DNA from 3 places in the Paenibacillus sp. FSL M7-0896 genome. Region 2 is predicted to be linked to each of the others. Evidence: riboswitches for the same ligand, from Rfam matches in the RefSeq annotation. Region 2 holds a riboswitch; each other region holds the start of a gene.

Region 1 (5,701 bases), 530 kb from region 2:
AAGGGTAAATAATATGGCTAAACAGCGAAGGGAAGCAGAGAAATGACGAAGATTAATAATCCTATAATCCCTGGAATGGCACCAGATCCCTCTATTATTAGAGTGGATGATGTGTATTATATTGCGACATCCACGTTCCATTGGAATCCCGGCGTTCAAATTTTCAAATCAACCGATTTAGCGAATTGGGAGCTGACTGCCTCCGTATTAAATAAAGGTGAAGTGAATTTGAGGGGGACCAATACTCCGGCCGGGATCTGGGCGCCGCATCTATCCTATGATTCTAGGGCGAAACGGTACTGGTTAGCTTATTCGCATATGTTGAACATGGCAGGCCGTGAATTCAACTCGGATTCCTCTGCCATGTGGGCAGAAGATATCCATGGACCCTGGTCGGAGCCTATCTATCTGACATCCATAGGTTTCGATCCGGCGCTCTTCCACGATGAAGATGGCAAGCACTATGTGTCCATTCTTGAATGGGAGACCCGTGAAGGGTATCAGGCGCCTGGACATATTGTGATCGCTGAATTTGATTTGAATGAGGGGAAAATGGTTGGGAAGTGGCACCGGGTCACGCAAGGCTTCACCAGCCGCGGCTGTGCTGAAGCACCGCAAATTTATAAGTATAAAGATAAATACTATCTTTTATTAGCTGCGGGCGGAACGGGTTATGCTCATGGTGTTGAGCTGGGACGTTCGGAGAATATTTTTGGTCCCTATGAACCGCATCCGTCGGGGGAGCCGATCATCACCTCCTCGCCACGCCATCTATTTTCACTTGGTAATCCGGATGCCGGGCATTTTGAGATGTATAATCCAAGTTCAATTATGCAAAAAGCAGGTCACGGCTCATTAGTGCAAACTCAAACAGGCGAATGGTATATTGCTCATCTCATGTCACGGCCTGTGGAAGGAACGCTCTTAAATCCATTAGGCCGTGAAACCTCTATTCAAAAAATGCATTGGACAGAGGATGGCTGGCTGGAAATGAAGGAAGGATCGAATGTGGCGAAAATGGAAGTTGAGGGGATGACAGGTGTTGAATTAGAGGCCGATGGAATCTCTCATGACGTATTTGATGATTTTAATCAGGAGAAATATGATCTTCATTTTCTGACTCCGTACCGGGACCAGCAAGCGGCATGGGTGAATACGGTTGAACGTCCGGGTTACTTACGCATTCATGGAGAGAATTCTTTGTTCTCGCAGATCCATCCGGCGATTATGGCCACACGCGCAACTTCCCTTCATTATGAAGTTCAAACCAAGGTGGAATTTCATCCCGATCACTACTCGGAAACGGCCGGTCTGGGGCTATACTATGATTCGAATAATTGGCTGTACGTTCACTTGACCCACTCCGAATCAGAGGGCACCGTTCTATACGTACTTCAGGCCAAGCTGGGGCAACGCATTGAGCTGGTCCACCATTATATTCCAGTCCCTGAAGACACAGCGGAGCTCAAGATTATCTATCATTCAGGCATCGCGAGTATCCTTTACCGTTTCGGGGATAACGGGGATTGGCAAGCTTTTGTAGAAAACATTGATGTACTCTATCTGTCGGATGAAGGCGTGAACGGGGAGCCAGGGGAGATTGGCGGATTTACAGGCTTGTTCAATTTCATCGGTTCCGTTGATGCCCACCAGCATGACTCCTTCGCTGATTTTGACTACTATGGAGTGAAGAATTACTAGCCAAGGACGCCATACGTTCTTCCGCCCGGGTGTGCCCGGAGCCGTGGTGAACTGGTGAAAACGCCGGAGATGGTGTACCTTAGTAGTATTAGTCTTTAGGAGTGGTGAAGTGTTGTGAAGAAAAGTAGACAAACCCCCGTGCTGGTCGCGGCCTCGATCCTGCTGATTATTATCAGCAGCCTGATCCCGTCGGATCAATCGACTTGGCTGGGGGCGTTACAGACCCTTCTGCTGGGAGCCGGCCTGCTCGGCTGCTGTATGGCTTTTTGGCGGTTCGCCAAGGGCGGCAAGGGTGGTAAGGGCAAGGGCTGAGTTCTATGTACTGAACGGTTGGTGGAGACAGGATGAGTGCATGGGATGATTGAGCTATGTAAGATGGGCCAAGTACTGTACGGGTGCTGGCGCTGAGAGTCAAGGACGAAGTCGCGGCGGATGCTGCGGCTTTATTTGTTAGAGCCCCGCTTTGTGGGGGGATGTTGTTTTGTAGGCGGACTCAGCGGCCCTTATTTTGTGAAAAAGACCGATTTTCTCCCCGTTACGGACTGAGAGGACCTTAAAGGGCTGTATGGAGCGCAAAATGAGGCGGAATGGGTTAATTAAGCGCCTCTCAGTCCGCATGGCCTTCGGAATGGTCCCATTTGCCGAAATAGAGGATCTGTAGTCCGCATGGCCCGCTATCCATCTCCTTTTGTCGCATCCGTACCCTAATTCCGCCACATCCAACTCATTCCGCCGCACTCATTCCTATATCCCGCGTATCCCGCATTATTCCCAGTCTCAACCTGCCGAAGGGCGGTGCACAGCAGGCAAGGCTGAATGGGCGGCTGCCATCTGTTCGCGTATTCCTCTGAGCCGGGCCTTGAGCTCGGGGACGCTGCACTCCAGAATCTGGCTGATGTCGGACAGGGGGAGCTGGATGCCGTACCATAAGGCACTGGCAACGTGATCGTCCCAGCTCAGCGGCGCAGAAGCGCAGCGGCTGCGGTCGTGGGCGAGCATGGCACACTGGCGGATGCACTCTCTGTAGGCAGCCGCAGCAGCGGCGTCCCCTGAGAGGCGGCCCTTCAGCCATAGTGGATGGAGTGCCACGAAGGTGGCGGTTGCAGCTTGTTCGGCGCGGACGCCTTGCTCCAGCAGCAGGCAGCTAAGCGCATAGACGGGACCGCTATATTGCTGGGTGTAGTGGTTGAATCCGGCAGCGGCGGTTAGTTTGGGCGATAAGGGGTCAGGCATGTGGTCACGTTCCTTCCTGAATCTATACTGTGCAGTTCATTCCAGCGCGCAAAAAACCGCAGGCAGAGGAGGACCTCTGCCTGCGGTTGTGGGTAACAGGCTTAAGACGCCTGGCACAAAAGCGTGGCGGATCAGGGCTCTCTCTTGGCGCTTACGAGGTTAGCTGTCGGATTCGGACGGTGAGAGTCGCCCTACCTGCCGGAGACCTGCGCGTGGCATTCTCCTTCGGATTCACCCCAAGTCGGCCTGACGGCCGGATGGTTCCCCCGTTTTCCACATGACGGAAATTCAGCGTGCATGCATATGCTCATTTTCATGAATGCATTCATTTGCTTTCAACACGAATCATACTCTCTTCAGAGGGGGTTTGTAAAAATGGAAAAGAGTGCTATTCGCCTTATTTTCAGCAAATGGCTGAATGGCTAAGCAAATGGAAGCCAAAACACCTATATGTAGCAGATTATCTGCCATTTATCTCGCTCAAGCGCTGTTTTTTATTTTTGGCAGACGACGGTGGGGAAGAAGGGTTCTCCATGTATCAGCTCACCACCAAAGCGGCTCATTCTGATTCTTCCAGGCAATAATCCGCTTCATCTCACGAACGGTTCCTGTTGTAATCTCATAGTCGCTGCGTTCAGTGGCATGAAGGTCCAGGAAATGCAGCATCCCTCCATAAGTCCCCACGGCCAGTATGGTCTCATCCGGATTGACAGCTAATCCAGAAATGGTGCTTCCGGCATAATAACGCCACAGCTCCCGCCCCTCTGCATCAATGAGCCTCAAGTATCCATAGGCATCGCCAATGACAACACCGTCCTTCAGTGCCGCCGCCGCATATACCCGGGCTTCCTCGTTAACGACCGGATATTCCTGATCGTACGAGAGCTTTCCTGCTTCCGCATCTTCAAGGGACACAGTAAGGGTAACGCCATTATAGAAGTGGCAGGCATTGTACCACACGCTGTGCTGGTCCTTCGTAAATATAGTATAGTGCGGGTAACTGGATTCCGGATTGAATAAGTGAACCTGCCTTGAAGTTGTGTCATATAAAAGATGATCACTGCCCTGGCTGCCATAGGCAATCCATCTTCCATCCGGAGAGACGGCACCATGCGGCATGTCAATGTCAATATGCTCCAGCTCATCTGCTTTATATTCTTCGAGATCAGGATGCAGCAGCTTCACCTCCCATAGCTTCTCCTTCTCCTGCGATTGCTGGACCAGGAAAATCCCCTGGCTCGTAACAAGCAATAATGCTTGGCCCCCGTTAAAAGGAATGACTTGCTCCAAGGGTAACTCCTGATCCAGGCTGTCTATGTTCAAAACAGTAAACTCCGGGTCCAGCGCTTGAATCGTGCCATTCAGCTCACGCCATGAGAGATCTGCTACAACTTTTCCTTGTAGAGTGCTGTTCATGGATTGCATAATGGTAATGCCTTGAATTCCGGCGAGTGCATAGAACTGATTGTCAGGAGATGTCCCAACCAGGCTAAACTCGTCGAATACGGAAATAACATCCTTATGTACTGCTACAACTACATTCTTCTCCCAAGGTGAGCCGGTGCTGAACACCAGAGCATCATCACTGATGAAATGAATACCGCGAATTGCTTGCATCTCCTTCTGGAAGTGCCCGGAGAGCGGCCACGTTGCCGCCGGTAGTTGCTCCCGCAGCTCAGTAATCTCACCGTGCTCATTAGCTTCTCGAATCATCTTATAGATTTTGGCGGCGAGGCCCCCGCGTGTATCCTCTGCGGGTTCTTTTCCCGCTTTGTCCCAGCCTTCAGTCAGTCCTTTATGTACGAATTGATTAACGTCGCTCGCATAACGCTGTCCTTCTTCACGCCATTTGGCGGCATGCTCATCCTGTAGCCACTTCAAAGGATCAATCCTCCTTGTCCAGATATATATAAATATACAATTATTCCATCGATGAATCGCAAAAAAAAGGCGCTGCTCCTGTTGAGAGGACAGCACCTTTGTGTATATTACAGAACAGCAGCATCCATAAGCTCCTGAAGCTCAGGGAGATTGAAGCCCTTGACCGCCCGGTCCCCGGATACGGTGACTGGAATGCCCATGAAGCCCAGCTTCTCCACTTCCTCCTGATAGACGGAGCTGGTCATCACATCCCGGACCTCGAAGGGAATGCCCTTGCTCTCCAGCAGCTGCTTGACCTGATTACACTCGCCACAGCCGGAGGTTGAATAGACAATTACGTTCGCGCTCATTGTTCCACTGCTTCCTTTATCGCTTTTTGGGTAATCTTCCAGTGTGAGGTGTTCCAGCGGACTTCGCTGTCCTCCAGCAGGAAAATCTGCGGGGATTCATGCTTGATCCCGAAATCCTCAGCAATCTGATTGGAGACAGGACGGTCTTCGATCACATGGACCACGGCTGCAGGAGTATCTGAATGCTGTGTATAGGCCTGGAATTCCTCGTTGGCCTTGGCGCTGATCGGGCAGGTGGTGCTGTGCTTGAAGAGCAGTTTTTTGCCAGGCTGCCCGATATATTGCTGTAATTCTTCCTTAGTGTGGATTTGTTGAATTGACATCGTAGGATCACCTTCCTGGGTAAGAGTTAATGAAACCTGTTGTCAACAATTGTGTTGTTAACAACTATTAATCATGATTGTAGCATAGTTCAAAATTAAAGCAAAAGTAAAGTTCTGCTTAGCCTGCCCTCCCTTGCAGGATGTTGTTAACGGCCTGCAGCCATGCTAATGTGAGAGGGATGGACCTAGGCTCGTAGCATAATTATGCAGATA
Region 2 (5,701 bases):
AGCGTCTATGAGCCTGCCGGCAGAAGAGGACTCAAGGAAGAAGGCTGGAACCTGCATCAATACCACGGCAACTCCGAGTTCTACAGTGATTTTGGAATTTACAATGTATCGATTTCTGTCCCGCCCGAGTATAAGGTCGCCGCAACCGGGTTTCCGGTGAGAGACGCCAAGGTGGTGAAGGGGCGCAAGATCTATCAGTTCTATGCAGATGACGTCCACGACTTCGCCTGGGCGGCATCGCCTGATTTCGTGGTTTCCGAGAAGGCCTTCTCCGCGCCGCAGGTGCCCGGGGTGAAGATTAAGCTCTATCTGGACCCGCTGCATAAGCATCTCCAGGAGCGTTACTTCCAGGCGGCTGAGGCTGCACTGATGGCATTCAGCAAGTGGTACGGCCCTTATCCCTACTCCACCTTATCGATTGTTGTCCCGCCGGAGTCCGGCAACGGGGCCGGAGGAATGGAGTATCCGACCCTGATTACCGCCTTCGGCGCCACGGACACTTCACCGGGCACCTCCCTGGAACGCACGATCATCCACGAGATCGGGCACCAATATTTCTACGGCCTGGTGGCCAGCAATGAATTCGAAGAAGCCTGGCTGGATGAGAGCTTCACCTCTTATGCCGAAGACCGGCTGATGGAACAGGAATACGGTGTGGTCTCAAGCCTCCCTCTGCAGTCCAGCCTGGTCTCCTCTTCACAGCCGCTTAAGCTGGAGACCTGGAAATACACCGGTGATGACGCCTACACTCGCAATGTATACATCCGGGGCAAGCTGGTGCTGAAGGATATCGAACGCATCGCCGGGACCAAGAATATGGATGCCATCCTCGCCGCCTATGCCCGCAAATACCGCTTCCAGCATCCGTCCACCGCCGACTTCCAGAAGGTTGTGGAGAAAGTGACCAAGCAATCCTGGCAGACGTATTTTGAGCGGTATGTCTATAGCGGGGGGGCACCCGACTTCGCAGTCGACGATATCAGGCTCACCGTCAGACGGGACAACAGTGACGGCGGGGGGAGCCGCTATAGCGCTGTGGTTGATGTAAGCAACAAGGGCAGCCTGTACCCCGATGTTCCCGTGAAATTCACCTTCGCAGACGGGTACACGGTGCAGCAATACTGGAATGGCGAGGGTAAGGCTACTTCCTTTGAGTTAGCGTATAAAGCGCCGCTGGTCTCCGCAGAGATCGATCCGGGGCATTCCATTCTGCTGGAGAGCAGGCATCTTAATAATTTCAGAATGGCGGAGCTTGAGCCGCGTACACTCTCCCGCTGGACGCTTAGTGCATCAACTCTGCTTGAAACCCTGCTCGGAACTCTTGTCTGGTGAGGTGAAGGAATGGTGAAAAGTTCAATTGCCCGCGGTTGGATCAGCATGAAAGAGCAATTCTATATATTGATTCTGCTATTTATCTACCGGCTGTTCTGGGGATATTTCCTGTACAAATTCATTAAAAGCGCGGTTGTCCCCGTCCTGCTCCGCTACCCGGATGCGAATGCCGGCGGCAGCGGAATAGGCAGGCTGCTGTATTATATCGAGGGGCAGACCGCGCTGCGCACCGACCCCGCCGTCCAGCACTGGCTGTGGCTGCTGCTTGCGCTGACAGTGCTAAGGCTGCTGGTGACTCCCTTTATCCGTGCAGGGCTGCTGCACGAGCTTCACCAGGAGCGCGACGGAGCGCGGGGACTGTTCTTTTTTCCCGGAATGAGAAAATATGGGCTGCCGGTGCTGGTGTTCAGCCTCATCGAATGGGCGCTAACCCTCCTGCCGCTCTCTTGGCTGCTTCCGCGTATGTACCGTCATCTGCTCAGCGGTGTTCTCGATGTCCAGCTTCTGCTGAAGCTGGTGCCTTATGTGCTGGGCTGGCTGCTCTATCTCTTCCTTGTCCGCAAGCTTCTGCTCTATATGCAATTCGGCTATACCGCCGGTACCGGCATGTTCTCCTCACTGCTGATCTGCCTGAAGATGCTGCTGCCTTCGATCGGTATATCCATCGTTCTGGGGGCGGGAAGCCTGGCCGTAATTCTGCTCTGCAGCGCCTCTGCTCTGTTCTATCCCGGATTGCCGGCCCTTATGCTCCGCCAGGCAGCTCCGCTGCCCTCCACGCTGTTCGATATGTGGGGAATCGCTGCCCAGTACCACCTTTGGTCCAGTAAATCATTTCCACAATAATAAGCTGCTGAAGCGGCATACTAAAGAGAGTCACAGCCCCTTATCAGGGAGCAGGACTCTTTTTTGCTTGAACGGAGGACAAAAGCATTTGCAAAAGGGGAAATCCTCTGATACAATGATGGCTGTACCAGTAGTAACAAAGTTGTAATCTTTCAAGCAAAATATTCCGTAACTCTTGCAATTTAAGCAATACCGATAAGTCACTGTTCTGGTGCATAAAACGCCGAATTCCCTGCACCGGGAAGTGGGGGAACCATATTTTGGGTGAATTGATCTCGCTTTAGAGGGGTCATAGGGGAACCTTCTACCGAATCCTTAAGCTAACCTCGCAGGCCCTGGAAGGAGTACATCTTTTGATTAGTCAGAATTTCAAGAAAAAATGCACCGCAGCAGCGCTGGGTCTTGTGATGGTATTCACACTCGGAGCGGGCAGTGCCTTCGCAGATTCTAAGATGGATACTGTGATTTCAAAAACCATTGGAACGTCGTATAAAACCGGGGGCACAACCACCAGCGGCTTCGACTGTTCCGGATTTACCAAGTATGTGTTCAAGAATGTCGGGCTTACCTTGCCCCGTACCTCCAAAGCACAGTTCAAAGTTGGAACAAGTGTATCCAAGAGCAATCTGCGTTCCGGTGATCTCGTGTTCTTCAACACCCTGGGTAACGGAGTGTCCCATGTCGGTATTTATGTTGGAAACGGGAAGTTCGCACAGTCCTCAAGTTCACGTGGTGTAACCATCAGTTCGATGAGCCAGTCCTACTGGGCCAACCGCTACGTTGGCGCCAAACGAGTAATGAGCACAACAGCCTACCAAGCTGTCGCTTACGATTGAACCCTTGAAGCATACCCCGAATATTTCAGCCTCTAACAACTAAATGTAACTTATACGAGCCCGGGATGATTATTGCCGTAATCATTTCCGGGTTTTTCCTTTTCCTTATTCTACCTTTTACACTGAATTCGCAGCCTTGAAACAGCATTTTCTTGCAAAAACAAAGAAATAATCATATAAATTAACCCCTGCGCATAGATATGAGTCTTTGGAAAGGGCTATAACTCTAAAAAACAGCAAAAAAGATGCATTAATATGTTATAAGTGATTGCCAAGCGCCTTAGTCTTTGTTACAATTATCGCAGTGAGTTTTTAGTAACATTTTTGTAATTATTGAATCGATTTTAACAAAGGTTTTGTCATGTATTGAATGAACCGCTAATCCTAATCAACAGTCGTGCCGAGTTCCCTAATGAATTAGGGAAACGGGGGAACCACTTTGGGTGAATTGACCTCCTATTCTAAGAGGGGTCATAGGGGACCTTCAACCGAACCCTTAAGCTAACCTCGTAGGCATTGGAAGGGGTATTTACTTTTGAAGAAGAAGCTAGCAGCCGCAGTACTAAGCTTGTCCATTATCTTCACCATCGGAGCAGGAAGCGCTTTCGCGGATTCCAAAATGGATAAAGTGATCGACAAAGCCATCGGAACCAAATACGTGTCCGGCGGTACATCAACTAACGGGTTTGATTGCTCCGGATTTACAATGTATGTTTTTGATAAGATCGGCATTAACCTGCCCCATCAATCCGGCTCCCAGTATCAGATGGGCTCTGCCGTGTCCCGTGACGAGATGAGACCGGGCGATCTTGTATTCTTCAATACAAGCGGTAAGGGCATATCCCATGTTGGTATTTATGTTGGTGACGGCGAATTCGCCCATGCCTCTTCCTCACGTGGTGTAACCATCAGTTCGCTGAGTGACAGCTATTACGTCAGCCGCTACGTTGGCGCCAAGCGAATCATGAGTACAGATGCCTACAAGACTGTAGCTTCGGATTCCCAAGACAACGATGATGTACAATAATCCTTTGTAACCTAACGCTCTTTTCCGAGATTTTTGCCGAAATCTTGGGGAAGGGCTTTTTTTGTCTATAAAATTACTTACCCCTCTCTATATTTGTAAAACACTGATTCTGCGCTTTCGGAAAATATATTTTGCCGTTTGTCAAGTTTCTGCATTTCCGTAAGGAAATTGCGTCGAAACTGGCTGTTTTTGTATATAATTAATAGAAGAAATGAATCTATGTCCCTTGGAAGGAGGCCTCCCCCAATGATTAGCTCCCCGCTAACCTTTTACGTGGTGCCTATGGAGCCGCAGCATGCCGCTGAGATCTGTGAGTGGAGCTACAAGCCGCCGTATAATATTTACGGCTGGGTGTCCTGGGAGCAGATGCAGGCGCTGGGCGTGGAGTTCGGAGACCCGCAGCTGCGAAGTGAGCAATATGTATCGGTTGTGAATGGAGAGGGGGATCTGTGCGGCTTCGCCCAGCTCTTTCCGATGGAGGGGGTAGTCCGGCTTGGTGTCGGAATGCGGCCCGAGCTGTGCGGCCATGGAATGGGACATCTGTTCATGAAGGCTATTGTGCAGGCAGCACGGTCGCGTTACCCGGAATGTGAGATCGACCTGGAGGTGCTGACCTGGAACCAGCGCGCCATCCGCGCCTACCAGAAATGCGGGTTCACCATAACGGATACCTATGAACGCCGCACTCCGACCGGTAATAAGCCTTTTTATTGCATGGTCTATGAGGAATAGCACCGGAGACAAGAGAGTTTTGCAAAAAATGGATCATTTGTGTTCATTTTTTTGACACACATACTATGATAACGCTTCACCATCCGCTATAATGGAGACAGCAGCTTACATGGAGGGACGGATGCAGATGCAGAAATGGATCATGAGCGGTTTGTTTTTTGCCGCCTGTGCCTTTGCAGTAATCTTAATGTTTACCCTACCCGGTAAATCCGAGGTGGCGGAGCAGAACAAGCCGACCATGCCGGAGGTTGTGCTGGACGCTGCGGGCGCAGAAGCCACAGTGAAGGCCAATTGTATCTCCTGCCACGGAGACCAGCTTCAGGGCGGGGCGGGACCCAGCCTGCAGCAGGAAGGCGCTTCGCATGACGCAGCTCAGATCTTCAGCATAGTCACCAAGGGCCGCGGACAGATGCCTCCCTTCAAAGACAGGCTGGCCCCTGAAGAGATTGCGAATGTAGCCCTATGGCTGGCCGAGAAGAAATAATCCGCAACCTGTACTCACACCATGCTCCTCATTTTAAATGTATAATGCCCGTGACGAGGATAACGAACGATCCTTGCACGGGCATTTCTATTAATTAGATATTCCTGTTGTCTCCATAGGGGCCTTGTCCTCTAGCGGGTCTTCTCGAATGCCTCATTAAATTCATGCGCCTGGCGGAGATCAAGCTTCTCCACATCTGCAGCCAGCCGCAGAACAACCGTCTTGTAATCAATGGTGATATGCGGGTGATGGTCAAAGGCCTCCGAAATTGTCGCTACCTCATCCACAAAGGCAATTCCCTTCATATATTCACTGAACATATATTTGCGCACCAGCCTATCCCTCTCCAGCTTCCAGCCCTCAAGCTTGCCGATCTGCTCCTGCAGTTGTTCCTCAGTTAATTGCAATTCGTTTCCTCCCTTGCTAAGTTAACGGTTCCTTCAGCCT
Region 3 (5,701 bases), 3.7 Mb from region 2:
TCCGATTCAAGAAAGGGGCGGGAGCGTTGAAGCATCCTTTTAACACTTACAATGATCTGCTTGTCCTCTTGTCGGTGGCGATAGCCTTTCTCTCCTGCTTCACGGCGCTCGATCTGACGGAACGTCTGCTTCGCGGCCAGCGGAGCTCCCGGTTCATCCTGCTCATCTCCCTGGTGCTTGGCACAGGCCTGTGGAGCATGCATTTCATCGGGATGCGTGCAATGGATATGGCCGTTCCGGTATCGTATAATCTGCCGCTACTGGCGTTCTCTCTAGTGATTCCCGTGGCAGCTTCTTATATGCTGTTAGCTATGCTGAATAACCCGCACACCCGCAGCAGGGTCTATCTGGCTCTGGGCGGCCTCTTGTTCAGCAGCGGCATCCTGATTATGCATTTCAGCGGAATTCTGTCGATGAGACTTACGGCAACGTATGAGCAAGGCGCTTTCTCAATTATAATGGCGGTATTATTCGCCCTGATCGTTCCGGTGGTCACCGCTTCCTACGATCCGAAGTGGCTGGAGCAGGCCTACAATATGTTCAGCTTCAAAAAGCTGCTGCTTGTCCTGACCCTGACCGGCGCGTTCACAGGCATCCATTACGCTGCCATGGCGGGCGCTTCATTCTCTCCAGGAGAACCGTCCAGTGCAGCCGCGCACGTGCTCTATTTGCAGGATTCGATACTGGGAATGATCCTCTGCGGCTCCTTCCTGTTCATTGTGTCGATCGTCCTTGCTCTGTTGTACAGGGACCGGCAGCGGGTACTCCAGTCAGCCGCCTTCAATGAGCAGCGGTATACTGCGCTGTTCGAGCATAACCCTGATATGGTAATCTGCATTGATCCTGCCCGTAAGAAGATAATCAGTGCTAATCCTGCTCTGCGGGACATTACCGGATATAGCAGCGAAGAACTGGGGAATTATAAGGCGATACTATACAGCGAACGGGATGAAGCTGCCGTACGGGATGCCATAACGCGCGCTTCACGGGGGCAGTCCTCCAAGCTGGAGCTGAAGGTACGGAGCAAAGGCGGGGAGCAGCTGATCTGTAGTGTCACCGTCTTTCCTTTGCTGCATCATACGGAGCAGTGGGTCTATATTGTGGCCGAGGATGTGACTGCCCTGATGAAGTATCAGTATGAGCTGCTGGAGGCCAGGGATACCGCGGAGAGTGCGGTGACGATGAAAAGCGAGTTCCTCGCCACCATGAGCCATGAAATCCGCACGCCGCTGAACGGCATTATCGGCGTCAACCAGCTGCTGTCCGAGGAGATCAGCAATCCTGAGCATCTGGAGCTCCTGCGGCTTCAGAGTACAAGCAGCCATGCTCTGCTGCATGTGATGAGCGATATTCTCGACATCTCCCGGCTGGAGGCGGATGCCCTCTCGCTGAACAAGGATTCTTTCGGGCTGAAGGCGCTGCTCCAGGGCTGTATGGACCTGTTCATGGTGAGCACACAAGACAAGCCGTTATCTCTGGAGCTTCTGATCGAGGAGGGGCTTCCTGACAAGTTCACCGGGGATGCTGCGCGTATCCGCCAGATTCTCATCAACCTGATCGGCAATGCGGTGAAATTCACGCCATCCGGCACGGTAACGGTTAAGGTGGAGTCCTATGGCGTCAGGGAGACCGCTCAGGCGCTGCAATTCATGGTGCGCGACACCGGCATTGGCATCTCACCGGATAAGCTGCAGCTGCTCTTCCAGTCCTTCTCGCAGGTGGACGGGTCGCATACCCGTAAGTACCCCGGCACGGGTCTGGGCCTTGCGATCTGCAAGAAGCTTGTAGACCTGATGCAAGGAGAGATCTGGGCAGAACCGGCAGAAGGGGGCGGCACACAATTCTTCTTCAGAATTAAGCTGCAGTCGCAGGAGCATTCCCCGGAGGTATTTTTCGGCAAGGATACAGGGGAGGGGGAGTCAGCGGAGGAGAATGAAGCCGTATAAGACAGCGATTGCCAACAAGAGAGTTAACATTATATAATTTGAAAGTAACTATTCTTTTATCACGATAGTCCTGAGGACGGAAAGGAACTCTCTTTGAGCAAAACAAAAAAGAACAATGTCACGGCTCCCCAGATGAGCAAGCAGGAGAAGCGCAGGGCAGAGCAGGAGCAGCAGAAGCAGAAAACGAGAATTCTGATCGTGAGTACGGTGGCCATCGTCATTATTATTTTTGTAGGCTTATTTATGCTGGCATCGAAGGACTCTTCGCCTGCCGGTACAGACAGTAAGCCGGTTGCCTTCAATTACAGCGAAATGATGCGGCTTGGCAAGGAGGATGCTCCGGTCAAAATTGTGGAATTCGGCGATTTCAAATGTCCGGCTTGCGCCCAGTTCACCGGTGTGATCAAGCCGCAGATCGTTCAGGGCTATGTCGATCAGAATAAAGCAGCCTTCTATTTCGTGAATCTGGCCTTCCTCGGTACGGATTCCAGAACGGCCTCCCTGGCAGCGCTATCGGTCTATCATCAGAACCAGGAAGCGTTCTGGAAGTATTTCGATGCGATCTATGCCAATCAGGGGAATGAAGAGAAGGAATGGGCTACACCTGACTTCCTGGTGAGTCTCGCCAAGCAGCTGGAGCTGCCGGTGGATTACGACCTGCTGCGCAAGGACATTGACGAGCGTACCTACGTAAGCGAGCTGGAGCGGGATATTCAGCTTGGCACCGATACGGGCGTAACGAATACGCCATCCTTGTACGTGAACGGCATCAAGGTGAAGGAGCCTTTCAATATGGAGGCGATTGACGCCCAGATTCAGGCAGCAACAGTAGCAGCGGGAGCAGGGGCCGCCCAATGACCGCCTTCTCTGCCTTCTGCCGGCGTAACTGTCTCTACTTGGCCTGGTTCGTCTGTATGGTTGCTGTAGCAGGAAGCCTGTATCTCAGTGAGGTACTGAATTACGAGCCCTGTAAGCTATGCTGGTTCCAGCGGATCTTCATGTATCCGCAGCTGTTCCTGCTGGGGATCGCCACCTACCGGGCGGACAAGCGGATCATTCCTTATGTGCTTCCCCTTAGTCTGATCGGCGGCAGCATCTCCATATATCATTATGCGGAGCAGAAAATTCCGGCGCTCAGCAAGGTGCTTCCCTGTACCATCGGCGTACCGTGCAACAAGGATTATCTGAACTGGTTCGGATTTATAACGATCCCTCTGCTTGCACTTATAGCCTTTGCCTTAATCTCCATTCTGCTCTGGACAGGACGCAAAGAGGAGCCTGCGGAGTAAGAAGCTGACGGGCAGAAGGAAGAGAAGAGAATACCCTTAATTTTAGCGAAAAATAATATGCAAAAACCCTGTAAAATCACGTGGTAAAGGGATAATGAAAGAGAATGAAAGATCAAGACATACCGGATGATGAATTTGGTTGTTTTGAGTGCTTTTCATTCTTTTTTCATTTGTTTCCACGCTTTACGGAAGACGTGTTGTAGCTTAATATTAGTCCTTGTGAGAAGTTGAATATGCGCTGAATTTTCCGGAAGGAAAAACGGGGGAACCACACTTTGGCCAAGGCCAAAAGGGGTGAATCGGGGCAGGCTACTTGACCTGTAACCGTAGGGCTACCACAGTCCGAATCCGCCAGCTAACCTCGTAAGCCACTAGTGGGATAATGACCATGCACACTAAGGCATGCGGATCATTTCCGTATGCTTATTTTGGTGCCTGCATTTATGAAATCCACTTATGAAAACAGCGCAGGGAAACCCGTTTCAACTTAACCAAGAGAGGAACTGTTACTACAATGGTAAGCAAGGTAAAACGACTATTGATCGGGCGTCCGATGAAGTCGAACGAACTCGATCATGAAAAGTTATCCAAGGTGAAAGCACTGGCTGTCCTGTCTTCTGATGCGCTCTCGTCTGTAGCCTACGGAACAGAACAAATTCTGATTGTACTGGTGGCCGCCGGGTTCACCGCTATCTGGTACTCTTTGCCAATTGCATTAGCCGTACTGGGCTTGCTGGCCATTCTGATTCTATCCTACCGGCAGACGATATTTGCTTATCCGCAGGGCGGTGGTGCTTATATTGTAGCCAAAACCAACCTCGGGGTTCATACCGGCTTACTGGCCGGCGGCTCTCTTCTGGTGGATTACATTCTGACGGTGGCGGTAAGTGCCTCGGCGGGGACGGATGCAATCACTTCAGCTTTTCCAAGTCTGCATAATCATAGTGTTCTGATAGCGGTATCTGTTATCGTGCTCTTAACGATTGTTAACCTGCGGGGAGTGACCGAATCGGCCTCCTTCATCGCTATCCCGGTCTATCTGTTCGTTGTTTCCATCTTCGTGCTCATCATCTCGGGGGTCTTCAAATATATGACCGGCGGCGCCCATGCCCATGTTCCTGAGATTGGCTCGGCGGTATCGAACGTGAGTATGTTCCTGCTGCTGAAGGCCTTCAGCTCCGGCTGTTCGGCTCTGACCGGGGTAGAAGCGGTCTCCAATGCCATTCCTAACTTCAAAGCGCCCGCGGAGAAAAATGCAGCCAAAACGCTGATGCTCATGGGCCTCATTCTCGGGGTAATGTTCACAGGTATTACGCTGCTCGCTTACTGGTACGGTATCATGCCTGATGAGAAGGCCACCGTGGTCTCACAGATTACCGAATCTACCTTCGGCCGCGGCGGACTGTACTTCTTCATTCAGGGGATTACGGCGGTTATCCTGTTCCTGGCAGCCAATACGGCGTACTCGGCCTTCCCGCTGCTGGCGTTCATGTTCGCCAAAGATAAATATCTGCCCCATGCCTTCATGGTGCGCGGCGACCGGCTGGGCTTCTCCAACGGTATTATTTTCCTCGGTGTCATGTCGGCTGTGCTGGTGGCGGCGTTTCACGGGAATACGGAAGGACTCATTCCATTATATGCAGTAGGGGTATTCATTCCGTTCACGCTGTCGCAGCTGGGCATGATGGTCCAATGGTACAGAACGAAGCCGAAAGGCTGGCAGAGCAAGTTCGCCGTCAATACAGTGGGGATGCTCACTACATTAACGATCACCCTGATTTTCATAATCACTAAATTCTCCAGCGTGTGGATGGCCTTCATCTTCCTGCCGGCTGTTATCATCGTGTTCCACCGGATTCACCGCCATTATATGAATATTGCCGATCAGCTGCGGATCTGCCCGGCTACCGATAAGCCTTGTATCAAAGGAAGCACCGTAGTCGTTCCGGTCGCCGGTGTGACTCGTGCTGTACTGCATTCGATCAGCTATGCGAAGTCATTGACAGATAATGTAGTCGCTGTATATGTAGGCTTCGATGAAGAAGAGATTCACAAGATGGAGCAGAAGTGGGAGGAGTGGAACCCCGGCGTACGCCTGATCGTCCTGCGCTCCCGCTACCGCAGCATTATCCGCCCGCTGGTGAAGTTCATCGATACAGTAGAGTGGAAGACCTCTTCAACGGATCATATTACCGTCCTGATTCCGCAATTCGTGACCAAGCACTGGTGGCAGGCGGTGCTGCATAATCAGACCAGCTTGTTCATCCGCTCTTATCTGATGAATCAGAAGGACATTGTAATCGCGACTGTACCTTTCCATCTGCATAAATAATATAGAAGATTATTGGAAGACGGCTGTTTCTGCTTAATGCGGAGGCGGCCGTTTTTACGTTATTATAAGTTATTGGTTGACATAGAGAATGAGAATCAATATCATCAGTATAGACAAGATGAAGGTAACAGAGC

Evidence for each region. Region 2 has a riboswitch for cyclic di-AMP ahead of MKY12_RS32495 (C40 family peptidase). Riboswitches for the same ligand answer to the same signal wherever they lie in the genome.
Region 1: linked by a shared signal. The riboswitch ahead of MKY12_RS01135 (hypothetical protein) and the one ahead of MKY12_RS32495 (C40 family peptidase) in region 2 are both predicted to bind cyclic di-AMP.
Region 3: linked by a shared signal. The riboswitch ahead of MKY12_RS15825 (APC family permease) and the one ahead of MKY12_RS32495 (C40 family peptidase) in region 2 are both predicted to bind cyclic di-AMP.

Annotation. Positions count from the first base shown of each region.
Region 1 is NZ_CP150250.1:260,160-265,860, forward strand. It holds gene MKY12_RS01125 (family 43 glycosylhydrolase) at 43-1,701, shown strand; gene MKY12_RS01130 (hypothetical protein) at 1,816-2,013, shown strand; gene MKY12_RS01135 (hypothetical protein) at 2,479-2,934, opposite strand; cyclic di-AMP (ydaO/yuaA leader) riboswitch at 3,069-3,238, opposite strand; gene MKY12_RS01140 (WD40 repeat domain-containing protein) at 3,478-4,815, opposite strand; gene MKY12_RS01145 (glutaredoxin family protein) at 4,923-5,165, opposite strand; gene ytxJ (bacillithiol system redox-active protein YtxJ) at 5,162-5,488, opposite strand.
Region 2 is NZ_CP150250.1:7,459,013-7,464,713, reverse strand. It holds gene MKY12_RS32505 (M1 family aminopeptidase) at 1-1,332, shown strand, start outside; gene MKY12_RS32500 (hypothetical protein) at 1,342-2,175, shown strand; cyclic di-AMP (ydaO/yuaA leader) riboswitch at 2,387-2,525, shown strand; gene MKY12_RS32495 (C40 family peptidase) at 2,583-3,011, shown strand; cyclic di-AMP (ydaO/yuaA leader) riboswitch at 3,400-3,542, shown strand; gene MKY12_RS32490 (C40 family peptidase) at 3,547-4,038, shown strand; gene MKY12_RS32485 (GNAT family N-acetyltransferase) at 4,285-4,770, shown strand; gene MKY12_RS32480 (cytochrome c) at 4,898-5,254, shown strand; gene MKY12_RS32475 (4a-hydroxytetrahydrobiopterin dehydratase) at 5,386-5,661, opposite strand.
Region 3 is NZ_CP150250.1:3,744,461-3,750,161, reverse strand. It holds gene MKY12_RS15840 (ATP-binding protein) at 27-1,946, shown strand; gene MKY12_RS15835 (thioredoxin domain-containing protein) at 2,040-2,804, shown strand; gene MKY12_RS15830 (disulfide oxidoreductase) at 2,801-3,235, shown strand; cyclic di-AMP (ydaO/yuaA leader) riboswitch at 3,462-3,621, shown strand; gene MKY12_RS15825 (APC family permease) at 3,750-5,567, shown strand.